Regions from separate parts of the Mesorhizobium sp. CNPSo 4688 genome, predicted to be linked through region 3. Evidence: predicted binding sites of a transcription regulator. Region 3 holds the regulator's gene; each other region holds the start of a gene.
The links. The regulator PhoB, encoded in region 3, activates phosphate uptake and scavenging genes when phosphate is short. The targets are predictions, from matches to a motif close to TGTCATNNANCTGTCAT.
Positions count from the first base shown of each region.

Region 1: a site for PhoB is predicted at 1,910-1,926, ahead of AC04SH_RS24135 (alkaline phosphatase). Genes of this name have one in related genera too.
Region 2: a site for PhoB is predicted at 1,729-1,745, ahead of AC04SH_RS24785 (RNA degradosome polyphosphate kinase). Genes of this name have one in related genera too.

Region 1 covers NZ_JBWLUY010000013.1:60,292-63,568, forward strand. The annotation lists gene AC04SH_RS24125 (exodeoxyribonuclease III) at 1-156, shown strand, start outside; gene AC04SH_RS24130 (WD40 repeat domain-containing protein) at 263-1,792, shown strand; gene AC04SH_RS24135 (alkaline phosphatase) at 1,980-3,277, shown strand, end outside.
Region 2 covers NZ_JBWLUY010000013.1:181,501-184,777, forward strand. The annotation lists gene AC04SH_RS24770 (TIGR02117 family protein) at 1-143, shown strand, start outside; gene AC04SH_RS24775 (FAD-dependent monooxygenase) at 172-1,401, opposite strand; gene AC04SH_RS24780 (zinc-finger domain-containing protein) at 1,421-1,666, opposite strand; gene AC04SH_RS24785 (RNA degradosome polyphosphate kinase) at 1,903-3,277, shown strand, end outside.
Region 3 covers NZ_JBWLUY010000010.1:211,555-214,831, reverse strand. The annotation lists gene pstB (phosphate ABC transporter ATP-binding protein PstB) at 1-392, shown strand, start outside; gene phoU (phosphate signaling complex protein PhoU) at 434-1,138, shown strand; gene phoB (phosphate regulon transcriptional regulator PhoB) at 1,155-1,844, shown strand; gene AC04SH_RS20780 (ROK family protein) at 1,869-3,104, opposite strand.

The DNA.
Region 1 (3,277 bases), on a different contig from region 3:
CGCAACCGCTGGCCGCGTGACGCCGGCTTGAGGCTCGACCACATTTTGCTGTCGAAGAAACTGGCTCGCCGCCTCACTGCTGCCGGCATCGATCGCGATGTTCGCGGCGAGGACGGCGCCAGCGACCACGCGCCGGTGTGGGTGGAATTGAAGTAGCAGCGTGATGTCAGCCACTTTCATACTTGGCATTTTGCGTTACGCGTTTCGTTGCTAGTTTCGTGACAGGGCGGCCGCACAGCACGCGGCCTGGGGAAGAAAGCCAATGAACAGGGGTGCCGACAGGCTGCTCGCGCTGGTCTTGCTGGTTATCGGCGTCGGTTGCTTCGCCATGCAGCGTCTGGCGCAGGGCGACGCAAGCATCGCGGCATCCTTCGCGTCCATGCGCTCCGTGGCCTTTTTGGTAGCGGGCGCGGTCTGTGTAGTCGGGGCGCTGTTGTTCTTTGCCGGCCTGTTGCCGCGCGGTTCGGCCCACCTGTCCGGAGCACCGCTGTTCGGCCGAGCGGCGGAGGTGCAAAACCCCGGCAGGCCGCGGCTGCGGCAAGTTTTCCTGGTTCTGCCGGCGCTTGTCGTTCTGGCGCTGCTGGCCGATCGATTCGGCCCATGGCTGGTTCATCGCTCCGCTCCGGGCGGCGAGGTGGCCGCCCCGAAGGAACCCAAGGCCGAGCCGAAGGGTCAGGATATCGCCAGTGTTCCGCCGGACCTGGCGGCGCCGCCAACTCCGCCGAGTTCGCCGCCGGTCGCTATCCCGCCTGAGCCAACTCCACCCGTACAGGCAACCAACCCGCCCGAGCCTCCGGTCCAACCGCCTTCAGCGCCGGCACAGCCGCCCGCAGTCGCGCTTGCTCCGGCGACCCCGCCACCGGAAGCAGCTCCGCCACCGGCTCCGGCGTCACCGCCCGCACTTCCTTCACCACCGGAAACCGTGGCGCCATTGCCGCCGGCCGAACCGCCGCTGCCGACCGAGCCCGACGGTCACCGCGACGCCGTCGTCTGGCTCGCCGTGTCAGCCGATGGCCGCGACATCATGAGCGCCAGCACCGACCACATGATCAAGCTCTGGGACATTGCCGGCAAAAGACTGATCCGCAATCTCGGCGAGCACAAGGACATGGCGCGCACGGCCCTGTTCATGGTGCTGCACGTGTTCTCGTCGGGGCAGAATGGCGGTGTCCGCAAGCTGGCAATCAGCCAGGACGGCAAGCGCGCCGTCAGCGGCCACGACACCGGCAACGTCATCGTCTGGGACCTGGTCAACAAATCCGCGCTGCATGTGATGACCGGGCACGACTGGCCGATCAGCACGGTTGCCATCTCGGCCGACGGCACGCGCGCGCTGAGCGGCTCCATCGACGGCACGCTGAAACTCTGGGACGTCGAAAGCGGCAAGCAGTTGCGCAGCTGGCACGGCCATGAGCAGGGCACCTACGGCGCCGTCTTCACCGCCGACGGCCATCACGTCATCACCGGCAGCGGCGACTACATGATCAAGCTCTGGGACCTCGACACGTTCAGGGAGGTGCGCCGCTTCGACGGCCACGAAGGCACCGTCTACGCGCTGGCGCTGTCGGCCGACGGCAAGCGCCTGGCCTCCGGCTCGCTCGACGGCACCGCGCGGCTGTGGGATGTCGACACCGGCAACCAGACCGCCATGTTCGACAGCCGCACCGGCCCGATCTACGCCGTCGCCTTCGCCCTCGACGGTACGCTGCTCACCGGCGGCGATGACCGCACCATCAGGGATTGGCCGGCGACAGGCGACGGCGAAATCCTGTTCGCCGGCGCACCGCAGTGAGGGTGCTGATTGGGTCGTGGCCGGCAGGCCAGCGATGCGCCCATCGGCAGCTTCGTTCAATCCCGATTCTCAACCGGCTCCGGACTACCCGGAATGTGAGCGCCCCGGGCGAGGTTTTGTCATATAACGGACATCGGCAACGACTACCAAAAAACTGCCTTTTATCAGTCAATTTTGGAGGTCACTTATGCTTCGCCCTCTCATCGCGCTTGCCGTTACGACAAGTCTTGCCAGCGCTGCTGGTGCTGCCACGATCTATCCTCTCGACCGCGCCACGATCCTCGCTCAATCGCCGTTCGACCTGAAGGTCGAATTCGACAAGGTCGTCACCCCCGACCAGGTCACGGTGACGATCAACGGCAAGCCGGCCGAGGAGGTTCTCGGCAAGAAGGTCGAGTTCGTGGAGAAGGAAGAGGGGGTCGATGCCTCCGCCATTTTGATCCGCGCCGCCAGCATCGCCCAGCCCGGCACCTATGAGATCGAAGCCAAGGCTGGCGACGAGACCAAGTCCGTCAAATGGGAGGTGTTCGGAACCTCGGCGACCCCGCGCGCCAAGAACGTCATCTTCCTGCTTGGCGACGGCCTCTCCGTTGCGCATCGCACCGGCGCGCGGATCATGTCCAAGGGCATGACCGAAGGCAAGGCGAACGGCCGGCTCAACATGGACGATCTCGACCATATGGCCTTTATCGGCACGTCGTCGACCAACGCCATCGCCACCGACAGCGCCAACACCATGTCGGCCTACATGACCGGCCACAAGACGGCGGTGAACGCGCTCGGCGTCTATGCCGACCGCACCAAGCCGAGCCAGGATGACCCGAAGGTCGAGACCATCGCCGAGGCTCTGCGGCGCACCGGCAAGAAGTCGATCGGCGTCGTCTCGACGGCCGAGATCGAGGACGCCACCCCGGCAGCCGTCGTCTCCCATACCCGCAGCCGCAGTGACAAGGCCGACATCGTCGGCATGTTCTACCAGACGCAGCCCGACGTCATCCTCGGCGGCGGCTCCGCCTATTTCCTGCCGCAGAGCACGGCCGGCTCCAAGCGCAAGGACGACACTGACTACATCGCGAAATTCCGCGATGCCGGATACGCCCTTGCCACCGACAAGACCGAACTCGAGGCTGCAGCCAAGACCAACACCGGCAAGATCCTCGGCCTGTTCCATACCGGCAACATGGACGTCACGCTGGATCGCGACTTCCTCAAGAAGGGCACCGTGGAAACCTTCCCCAATCAGCCGGGCCTCGTCGAAATGACCAATGTTGCACTTGGCGAACTGTCGAAGAACCCCGAAGGCTTCTTCCTGATGGTCGAGGGCGCCTCGGTCGACAAGATGTCGCATCCGATGGACTGGGAGCGCTCCATGGTCGAGGTCATCGAATTCGACAAGGCGGTCGGCGTTGCGATGGAATTCGCCAAGACCCATCCCGACACGATGATCGTGATGACCGGCGACCACACCCATAGCGTTTCAATCGT
Region 2 (3,277 bases), on a different contig from region 3:
TCTACGAGGCCAACGGCCATTTCAACGCGCTGGTCGGCTGCAACACCTGGACGGCGGCGGGCCTGCGCACCGCCGGTCTGCGCACCGGCTGGTGGAATCCGCTACCGGCCTCGCTCGGCCTGTCGATGCGGCTTTACAACTAGCTGAAAACGGTAGGCATCCCGGCGACGTCTAGCGCCGGATGATTTTCTGCGGCTCCCAACCGTAGAGCCAGTCGAGATCGGCCGCGAGCTTGTCGGGCGAGCGCATGGATAGGAACAGGTTGCGGGCGATCGCCACCGGGCCGGCGGCATGCCAGGCCAGGCGGTTGACGGCGCCGCGACGTGCGGCTTTGGCGACACGCGGCCGCCGCAGGTTTTCCCAGATCTGAAGACTCCCCGCCAGATCGGCAGGGAAATCGGCAATGACGTCAGCCAGCAGCACGGCATCCTCGATCGCCATGGCGGCACCTTGCGCGGCAAACGGCGTCATCGAATGCGCGGCGTCGCCAATCAGGGCGATGCCTTGCGAGCTCGTCCACCGCGCCTGCTCGACGGTATGGATCGGAAAGGCCGTCCAGGGGCCGGCCAGCGCCACAAGCTTGGCCAGGCCCGGCGCTGTGCCGCGCGTGGCGCTTTCGAGAACAGCTGGCTCGGCATGGCCCGACCAGCCTTCGGCAATACGCTCGCCCTTGGTGAAGGCGGCGAGATTGAAGGCGCGGCCGTTGCTAACGGGATAGGCGACCATGTGGAAGCCGGGATGCAGGAACGTGGTGACGCAGTCTGCGGCAGCGATGGCGGCAAAGGCTTCGCCGGCGGCGCTCTCAGCGGCGATCGTGGCTCGCCAGGCGAGTTCGCCTGAGAAGCGGCTTTTCCCGAATTCTTTGCCTGCGAGTTGCGCCCGGACCGACGACCAGACGCCGTCGGCGCCGACCAGCAGCCGGCCGCTTGCCTCGATCGCACGGCCATTCGCTTCGGCGCTCACGGCAACATCTGGGGCATTGACGGCGATGCTGCTGACGCGTGCACCCGTGACAAGCTCAATCCCCGGCCGCTCAGCCACCTGCGCCAGCAGCGCCGCCTGCAGATCAGCGCGGTGGGCGACGAGATAGGGCGCCTGCCAGCGCGCTTCGGCGGCTTGCCCGAGCGGCACCCGCGCCAGTTCGCGCAGCGTCCCGGCATCCTTGAGCACCACCGCTTCCGGCCGCAAGGCCTTTTGCAGCAGCCGGTCGAGCACGCCGAGTTTTCGAAGAATGCGCGTTGCGTTGGGCGAAAGCTGAATGCCGGCGCCGGCCGCTTCGAGGCGCGACGCCTGTTCGAACAGCCTTACCGCATATCCGCGTTCGGCGAAGGCAAGGGCAGCCGTCAGCCCGGCGACGCCGGCCCCGGCGATTATGACTTGCCGGGACCTGATGTCTTCCATCGGGCTTGCCGCGACAGGATCAGGCGGCCTGGTCGATGTAAATGCAGCCGGCCGGCACCGTTTCCGTCGCCTTCAGCTTCGCCGAATAGCGGTAGAGCGTCGAGCAATAGGGGCAGACTTTTTCATTGTCGTCGCCCATGTCGAGGAAGACATGCGGATGATCGAAGGGCGGGTTGGCGCCCGTGCACATGAATTCCCTGACACCGATGTCGATTGCCGGATGGCCCGCATCGTTCTGGAAATGGGGAATGGAACCGCCTGCCATCGTCGTCTCCTTGATCTCGTCGAAAAGCATCTGGATCATAACAGGCCTGTTTGCAAGATCGATGAAATGAAACTGTCGCAAAAGGCTGGCAGAGGATAAGTTGAGCCGGTTAAGCGCATGACCCCGGAAGCCGAGCGATTCCGCGACGGATCACGCGTCACAAAGGCATGTTAGAGCGTCCATGACCATTCCGGCATGTGCGGCGCTCCAAAAGGAACGGTTGCGGGCAGGAAACCATGAATGAACTGAAGCCGGTGCAGAGCGAATTCATCAATGTCGAGGTGGCAAGCCCCGAGGGCGGCAACCCTGACCGCTTCGTCAACCGTGAATTCTCCTGGCTGCAGTTCAACCGGCGCGTTCTCGAAGAATCGCAGAACGAACACCACCCGCTGCTCGAACGGGTCCGTTTCCTGTCGATCTCGGCCGCCAATCTTGATGAATTCTTCATGGTCCGTGTCGCCGGTCTTGCCGGCCAGGTGCGCGAAGGCATCGCGCTCAAGAGCCCCGACGGGCGCACGCCCGAGCAGCAGCTCGAACAGCTTTTGCGCGAGGTCGAGCGGCTGCAGGAGGACCAGCAGAACAGCCTGTCGGCGCTGATGCTGCTGCTCAACAAGGAAGGCATTGAGAGCATCACCCGCGATGCACTGACCAAGGATGAGAAGGTCTGGCTCGAAGACCATTTCCAGGACCAGGTCTTCCCGGTGCTGACCCCGCTGTCGATCGACCCGGCGCATCCGTTCCCGTTCATTCCCAATCTCGGCTTCTCCATGGCGCTGCAATTGCGCCATCGCAAGAATGGCGAGGAGATGAGTGCGCTTCTGCGCCTGCCGGTGGCGCTGAAGCGCTTCATCCGCCTGCCGGACCGCAAGCAGCATGTTCGCTTCATTCCGCTCGAGGAGGCGGTCGGCCTCTATATCGGCAAGCTGTTCCCCGGCTACGAGGTCAAGGGCTCCGGCACCTTCCGCATCATCCGGGACAGCGATATCGAGGTCGAGGAAGAGTCCGAGGACCTCGTGCGCCTGTTCGAGACGGCGCTGAAGCGCCGCCGCCGCGGTTCGGTCATCCGCATTGAATTCGACAAGTTGATGCCCGGCGAATTGCGCGAGTTCGTTGCCGGCGAGCTTGGCGTCTCTTCGAGCCGCATTAGCGTTCTGACTGGCCCGCTGGCGCTCAGCCAGATTTCGGAGATCGTCTCCGTGCCGCGCGACGACCTCAAGTTCAGGCCCTACAATCCGCGCTTTCCCGAGCGAATCCGCGAACATGGCGGCGATTGTTTCGCGGCCATCCGCGAGAAGGACATCGTCGTCCACCACCCCTACGAATCCTTCGACGTGGTGGTGCAGTTCCTGCGCCAGGCGATGGCCGACCCGGAAGTGGTGGCGATCAAGCAGACGCTCTATCGCACCTCGAACGACAGCCCGATCGTGCGCGCGCTGGTCGATGCGGCCGAAGCCGGCAAGTCGGTGACGGCGCTTGTCGAGCTCAAGGCGCGCTTCGACGAGGAAGCCAACATCCGCTGGGCGCGCGATCTCGAGCGCGCCGGCGTCCAGGTCGTGTTCGGTTTCCTCGAGTTGAAGACCCATGCGAAAATGTCGCTGGTGGTGCGGCGCG
Region 3 (3,277 bases):
AGATCGTCGAGTCCAGCCTGAAGAAGGCGGCGATCTGGAACGAGGTCAAGGACCGCCTGCAGGAGCCGGGCACCGGCCTGTCCGGCGGCCAGCAGCAGCGCCTGTGCATCGCGCGCGCCATCGCGGTGTCGCCGGAAGTGATCCTGATGGACGAGCCCTGCTCGGCGCTCGATCCGATCGCCACCGCACGCGTCGAGGAACTTATCGACGAACTGCGCCAGAACTACACCATCGTCATCGTCACCCACTCGATGCAGCAGGCAGCGCGCGTGTCGCAGCGCACGGCGATGTTCCACCTCGGCTACCTGGTCGAGGAGGGCGCCACCGACAAGATGTTCACCAATCCCGACGACAAGCGCACCCAGGACTACATTACCGGCCGCTTCGGCTGAGCCGTCCAGCGGTTGAATTTTCAGGCACGAGGACCACGATCATGGGTGAACATACCGTCGCCTCCTTCGATGAAGAGTTGGGCCAGATCAGCAAGCTGATCCGCGACATGGGCGATCTGGCCGGGTCGATGGTCAGCGGCTCGACCAAAGCGTTGCTCAATTCCGACAATGCGCTGGCGCAACGTGTCGTGTCCGACGATGCCATCATGGACGCGCGCCAGCGGGAACTCGACGATCGCGCCATCACGCTCATCGCCAAGCGCCAGCCGGTGGCCAACGATCTGCGCGCCGTGGTGGGCTCGATCCGTATGGCCGGCGACCTCGAGCGCATCGGCGACCTTGCCAAGAACATCGCCAAGCGCGTCGGCACCGTCGGCCTCAGCGTCACGCCGCGCGACCTCTCGCATTCCATCGATGCAATGGCGCAGCTGGTGCTGATCCAGGTGCAAGGGGTGGTCGAGGAATATGCCGCCGCGGATGCGGCTGCGCTGGCAAAGCTCAGGAATGAGGACGAGCGCATCGACGTCAAATACACGTCGGTGTTTCGTGAACTCTTGACCTATATGATGGAAGACCCGCGCAACATCACTGCCTGCACGCATCTTCTGTTCTGCGCCAAGAATCTGGAGCGCATCGGTGATCATGTCACCAACATCGCTGAAAATGCGTATTATGTGCTGACCGGCCAGCAATTGCCCGCCAATCGCCCGAAGCAGGACGAGACGGCGATGGCCACTTCGGCCTGACAAGGGTGAACTGCTGATGATCGCGCCACGCATCATGGTCGTGGAGGACGAGGAGCCGCTGGGCGTGCTTCTCCGCTACAACCTCGAATCCGAAGGCTACCAGGTCGAGGTGGTGACGCGCGGCGACGAGGCCGAAATCCGGCTGCAGGAAAACGTTCCCGATCTGCTGGTGCTCGACTGGATGGTGCCGGCGGTGTCCGGCATCGAGCTCTGTCGCCGGCTGCGCATGCGGCCCGAGACCGAACGGCTGCCAATCATCATGCTGACCGCGCGCGGCGAGGAGAGCGACCGTGTGCGTGGCCTGTCCACCGGCGCCGACGACTATCTGGTCAAGCCGTTTTCCACGCCGGAATTCATGGCGCGCGTGAAAGCGCTGCTGCGCCGCGCAAAGCCGGAAGTGCTGTCCAGCGTGCTCAAGGTCGGCGACATCGTGCTCGATCGTGAATCGCACCGCGTTTACCGCAAGAAGAGCGAAATCAGGCTCGGACCGACCGAGTTCCGCCTGCTCGAATTCATGATGCGCCATCCCGGCCGCGTGTTCTCGCGCAGCCAGCTGCTCGACAATGTCTGGGGCGAGACGATCTATATCGACGAGCGCACCGTCGACGTGCATGTCGGGCGCCTGCGCAAGGCGGTCAACAATGGCCGCATGCCGGATGTGATCCGCACCATTCGCGGCGCCGGCTACGCTATCCGGGAAGATTAGGCACGCCGCACTGTTGCCGGCCTTTCAGGCGACATGCTTGCCCGCTTTCGCCTGAATGCCCGGTGCGAAAATCTCCTGGTCGACGAAGCCGAGCGCGCGCATGGCGCAGCCTTCGCGGATCAGCGGCAGTTCGTTGGGCTCGGTGTCGAAGGAAATCGATTTCGAGTGCTGGCCGCCGGCGGTCTGGGCAATCGCCTCGCGCAATGCCGGTTCGATCAGATCGAACGCGGCGGCGCTGACTCCGACCATGGCGACAGGTGCTGGATCGATCAGCGCGAACAGGCTGCCGAGGCCGAAGCCAAGCGCCTCGCCGGCCTTGCGGTAGGCTTCGCGCTCGGGGCCATCGGTCTCGCGGGCACGTGTGGCGAGCGCCCGCATGTCGGCGTCGCCGACATCGACCGGTTCGGCATCCTCGCTCATCATTTTGGCGCTGCGCCAGATGGCGTAGTTGCCGGCATAGGCCTCGACGCAGCCGCGCCGCCCGCAACGGCACAGCGCGCCGCCGGGCCGGTGGATCATGTGGCCGAACTCGCCGCCCGAGGAATGGGTGCCGGTGAACAATTCGCCCTTCAGCACCAGCCCCATGCCGATGCCGTGCGAGAGCAGGATAGCGATGAAATTGTCGCGGTAGCGCTCAGGCTGGCGCCATTGCAGCGCCACTGCCATCATGTTGCAATCGTTTTCCATGGTGGCCGGAATACCGAACTCCGCTTCCAGTATGTCGGCGAAGGCAATGTCGGTCAGCGGCGTGATCGGCGACCACAGCATGGCGCGCGCCTGCGAATCGGTGATGCCCTGGATGCCCATGGCAATGCGGGCAATGCTCTGAACATCGAGGTCGGGATCCTCGAGCCGCCGCCGCACGATTGCCGTGCATTCGCCGATCAGCTCGTCGCGCGGCATAGTCAGCGTATCCAGCCGGCGCTGCTCCTCGGCGACCACCTGGCCGGCATAGTCGATGACGGTGACGGAAAGGAAATTCAGCGACAGCACCACGGTCATCACCGCGGCGGCTTCCGGGTTGAGCGCAAGGCCAACCTGGGGCCGGCCGCGTTTCAGCGCACCGGTCTCGCCAGGCTTGCTCTCGGCCAGGATGCCTTCTTGAATCAGATCAGACGAGATCGCCGATATGGTCGAGTGGCTGAGACCGGTGGTCGCCGCAATCTCGGTCCTCGACGGTTGGCCTGCCCGGCGCACGGCCGAAATCACCATCGCGCGGTTGCGACGGCGCAGGTCGTCGTGGCGGATTCCAACCGACATCGTTTTTGTTTTCCTCCCGGTCCTCCTCGCGCCTCATGATAGTGAAGGCGTTCGGTGGTACCAGCCAAATATTGGCAGAAGCAGGCCGCGCTGTCATTGTTTATTGCGGGTCTCGAAAAAATTCCGCGAAGCCATCAGAATCCATCAGAATCGATGTTGACAGCGCCTCGCCG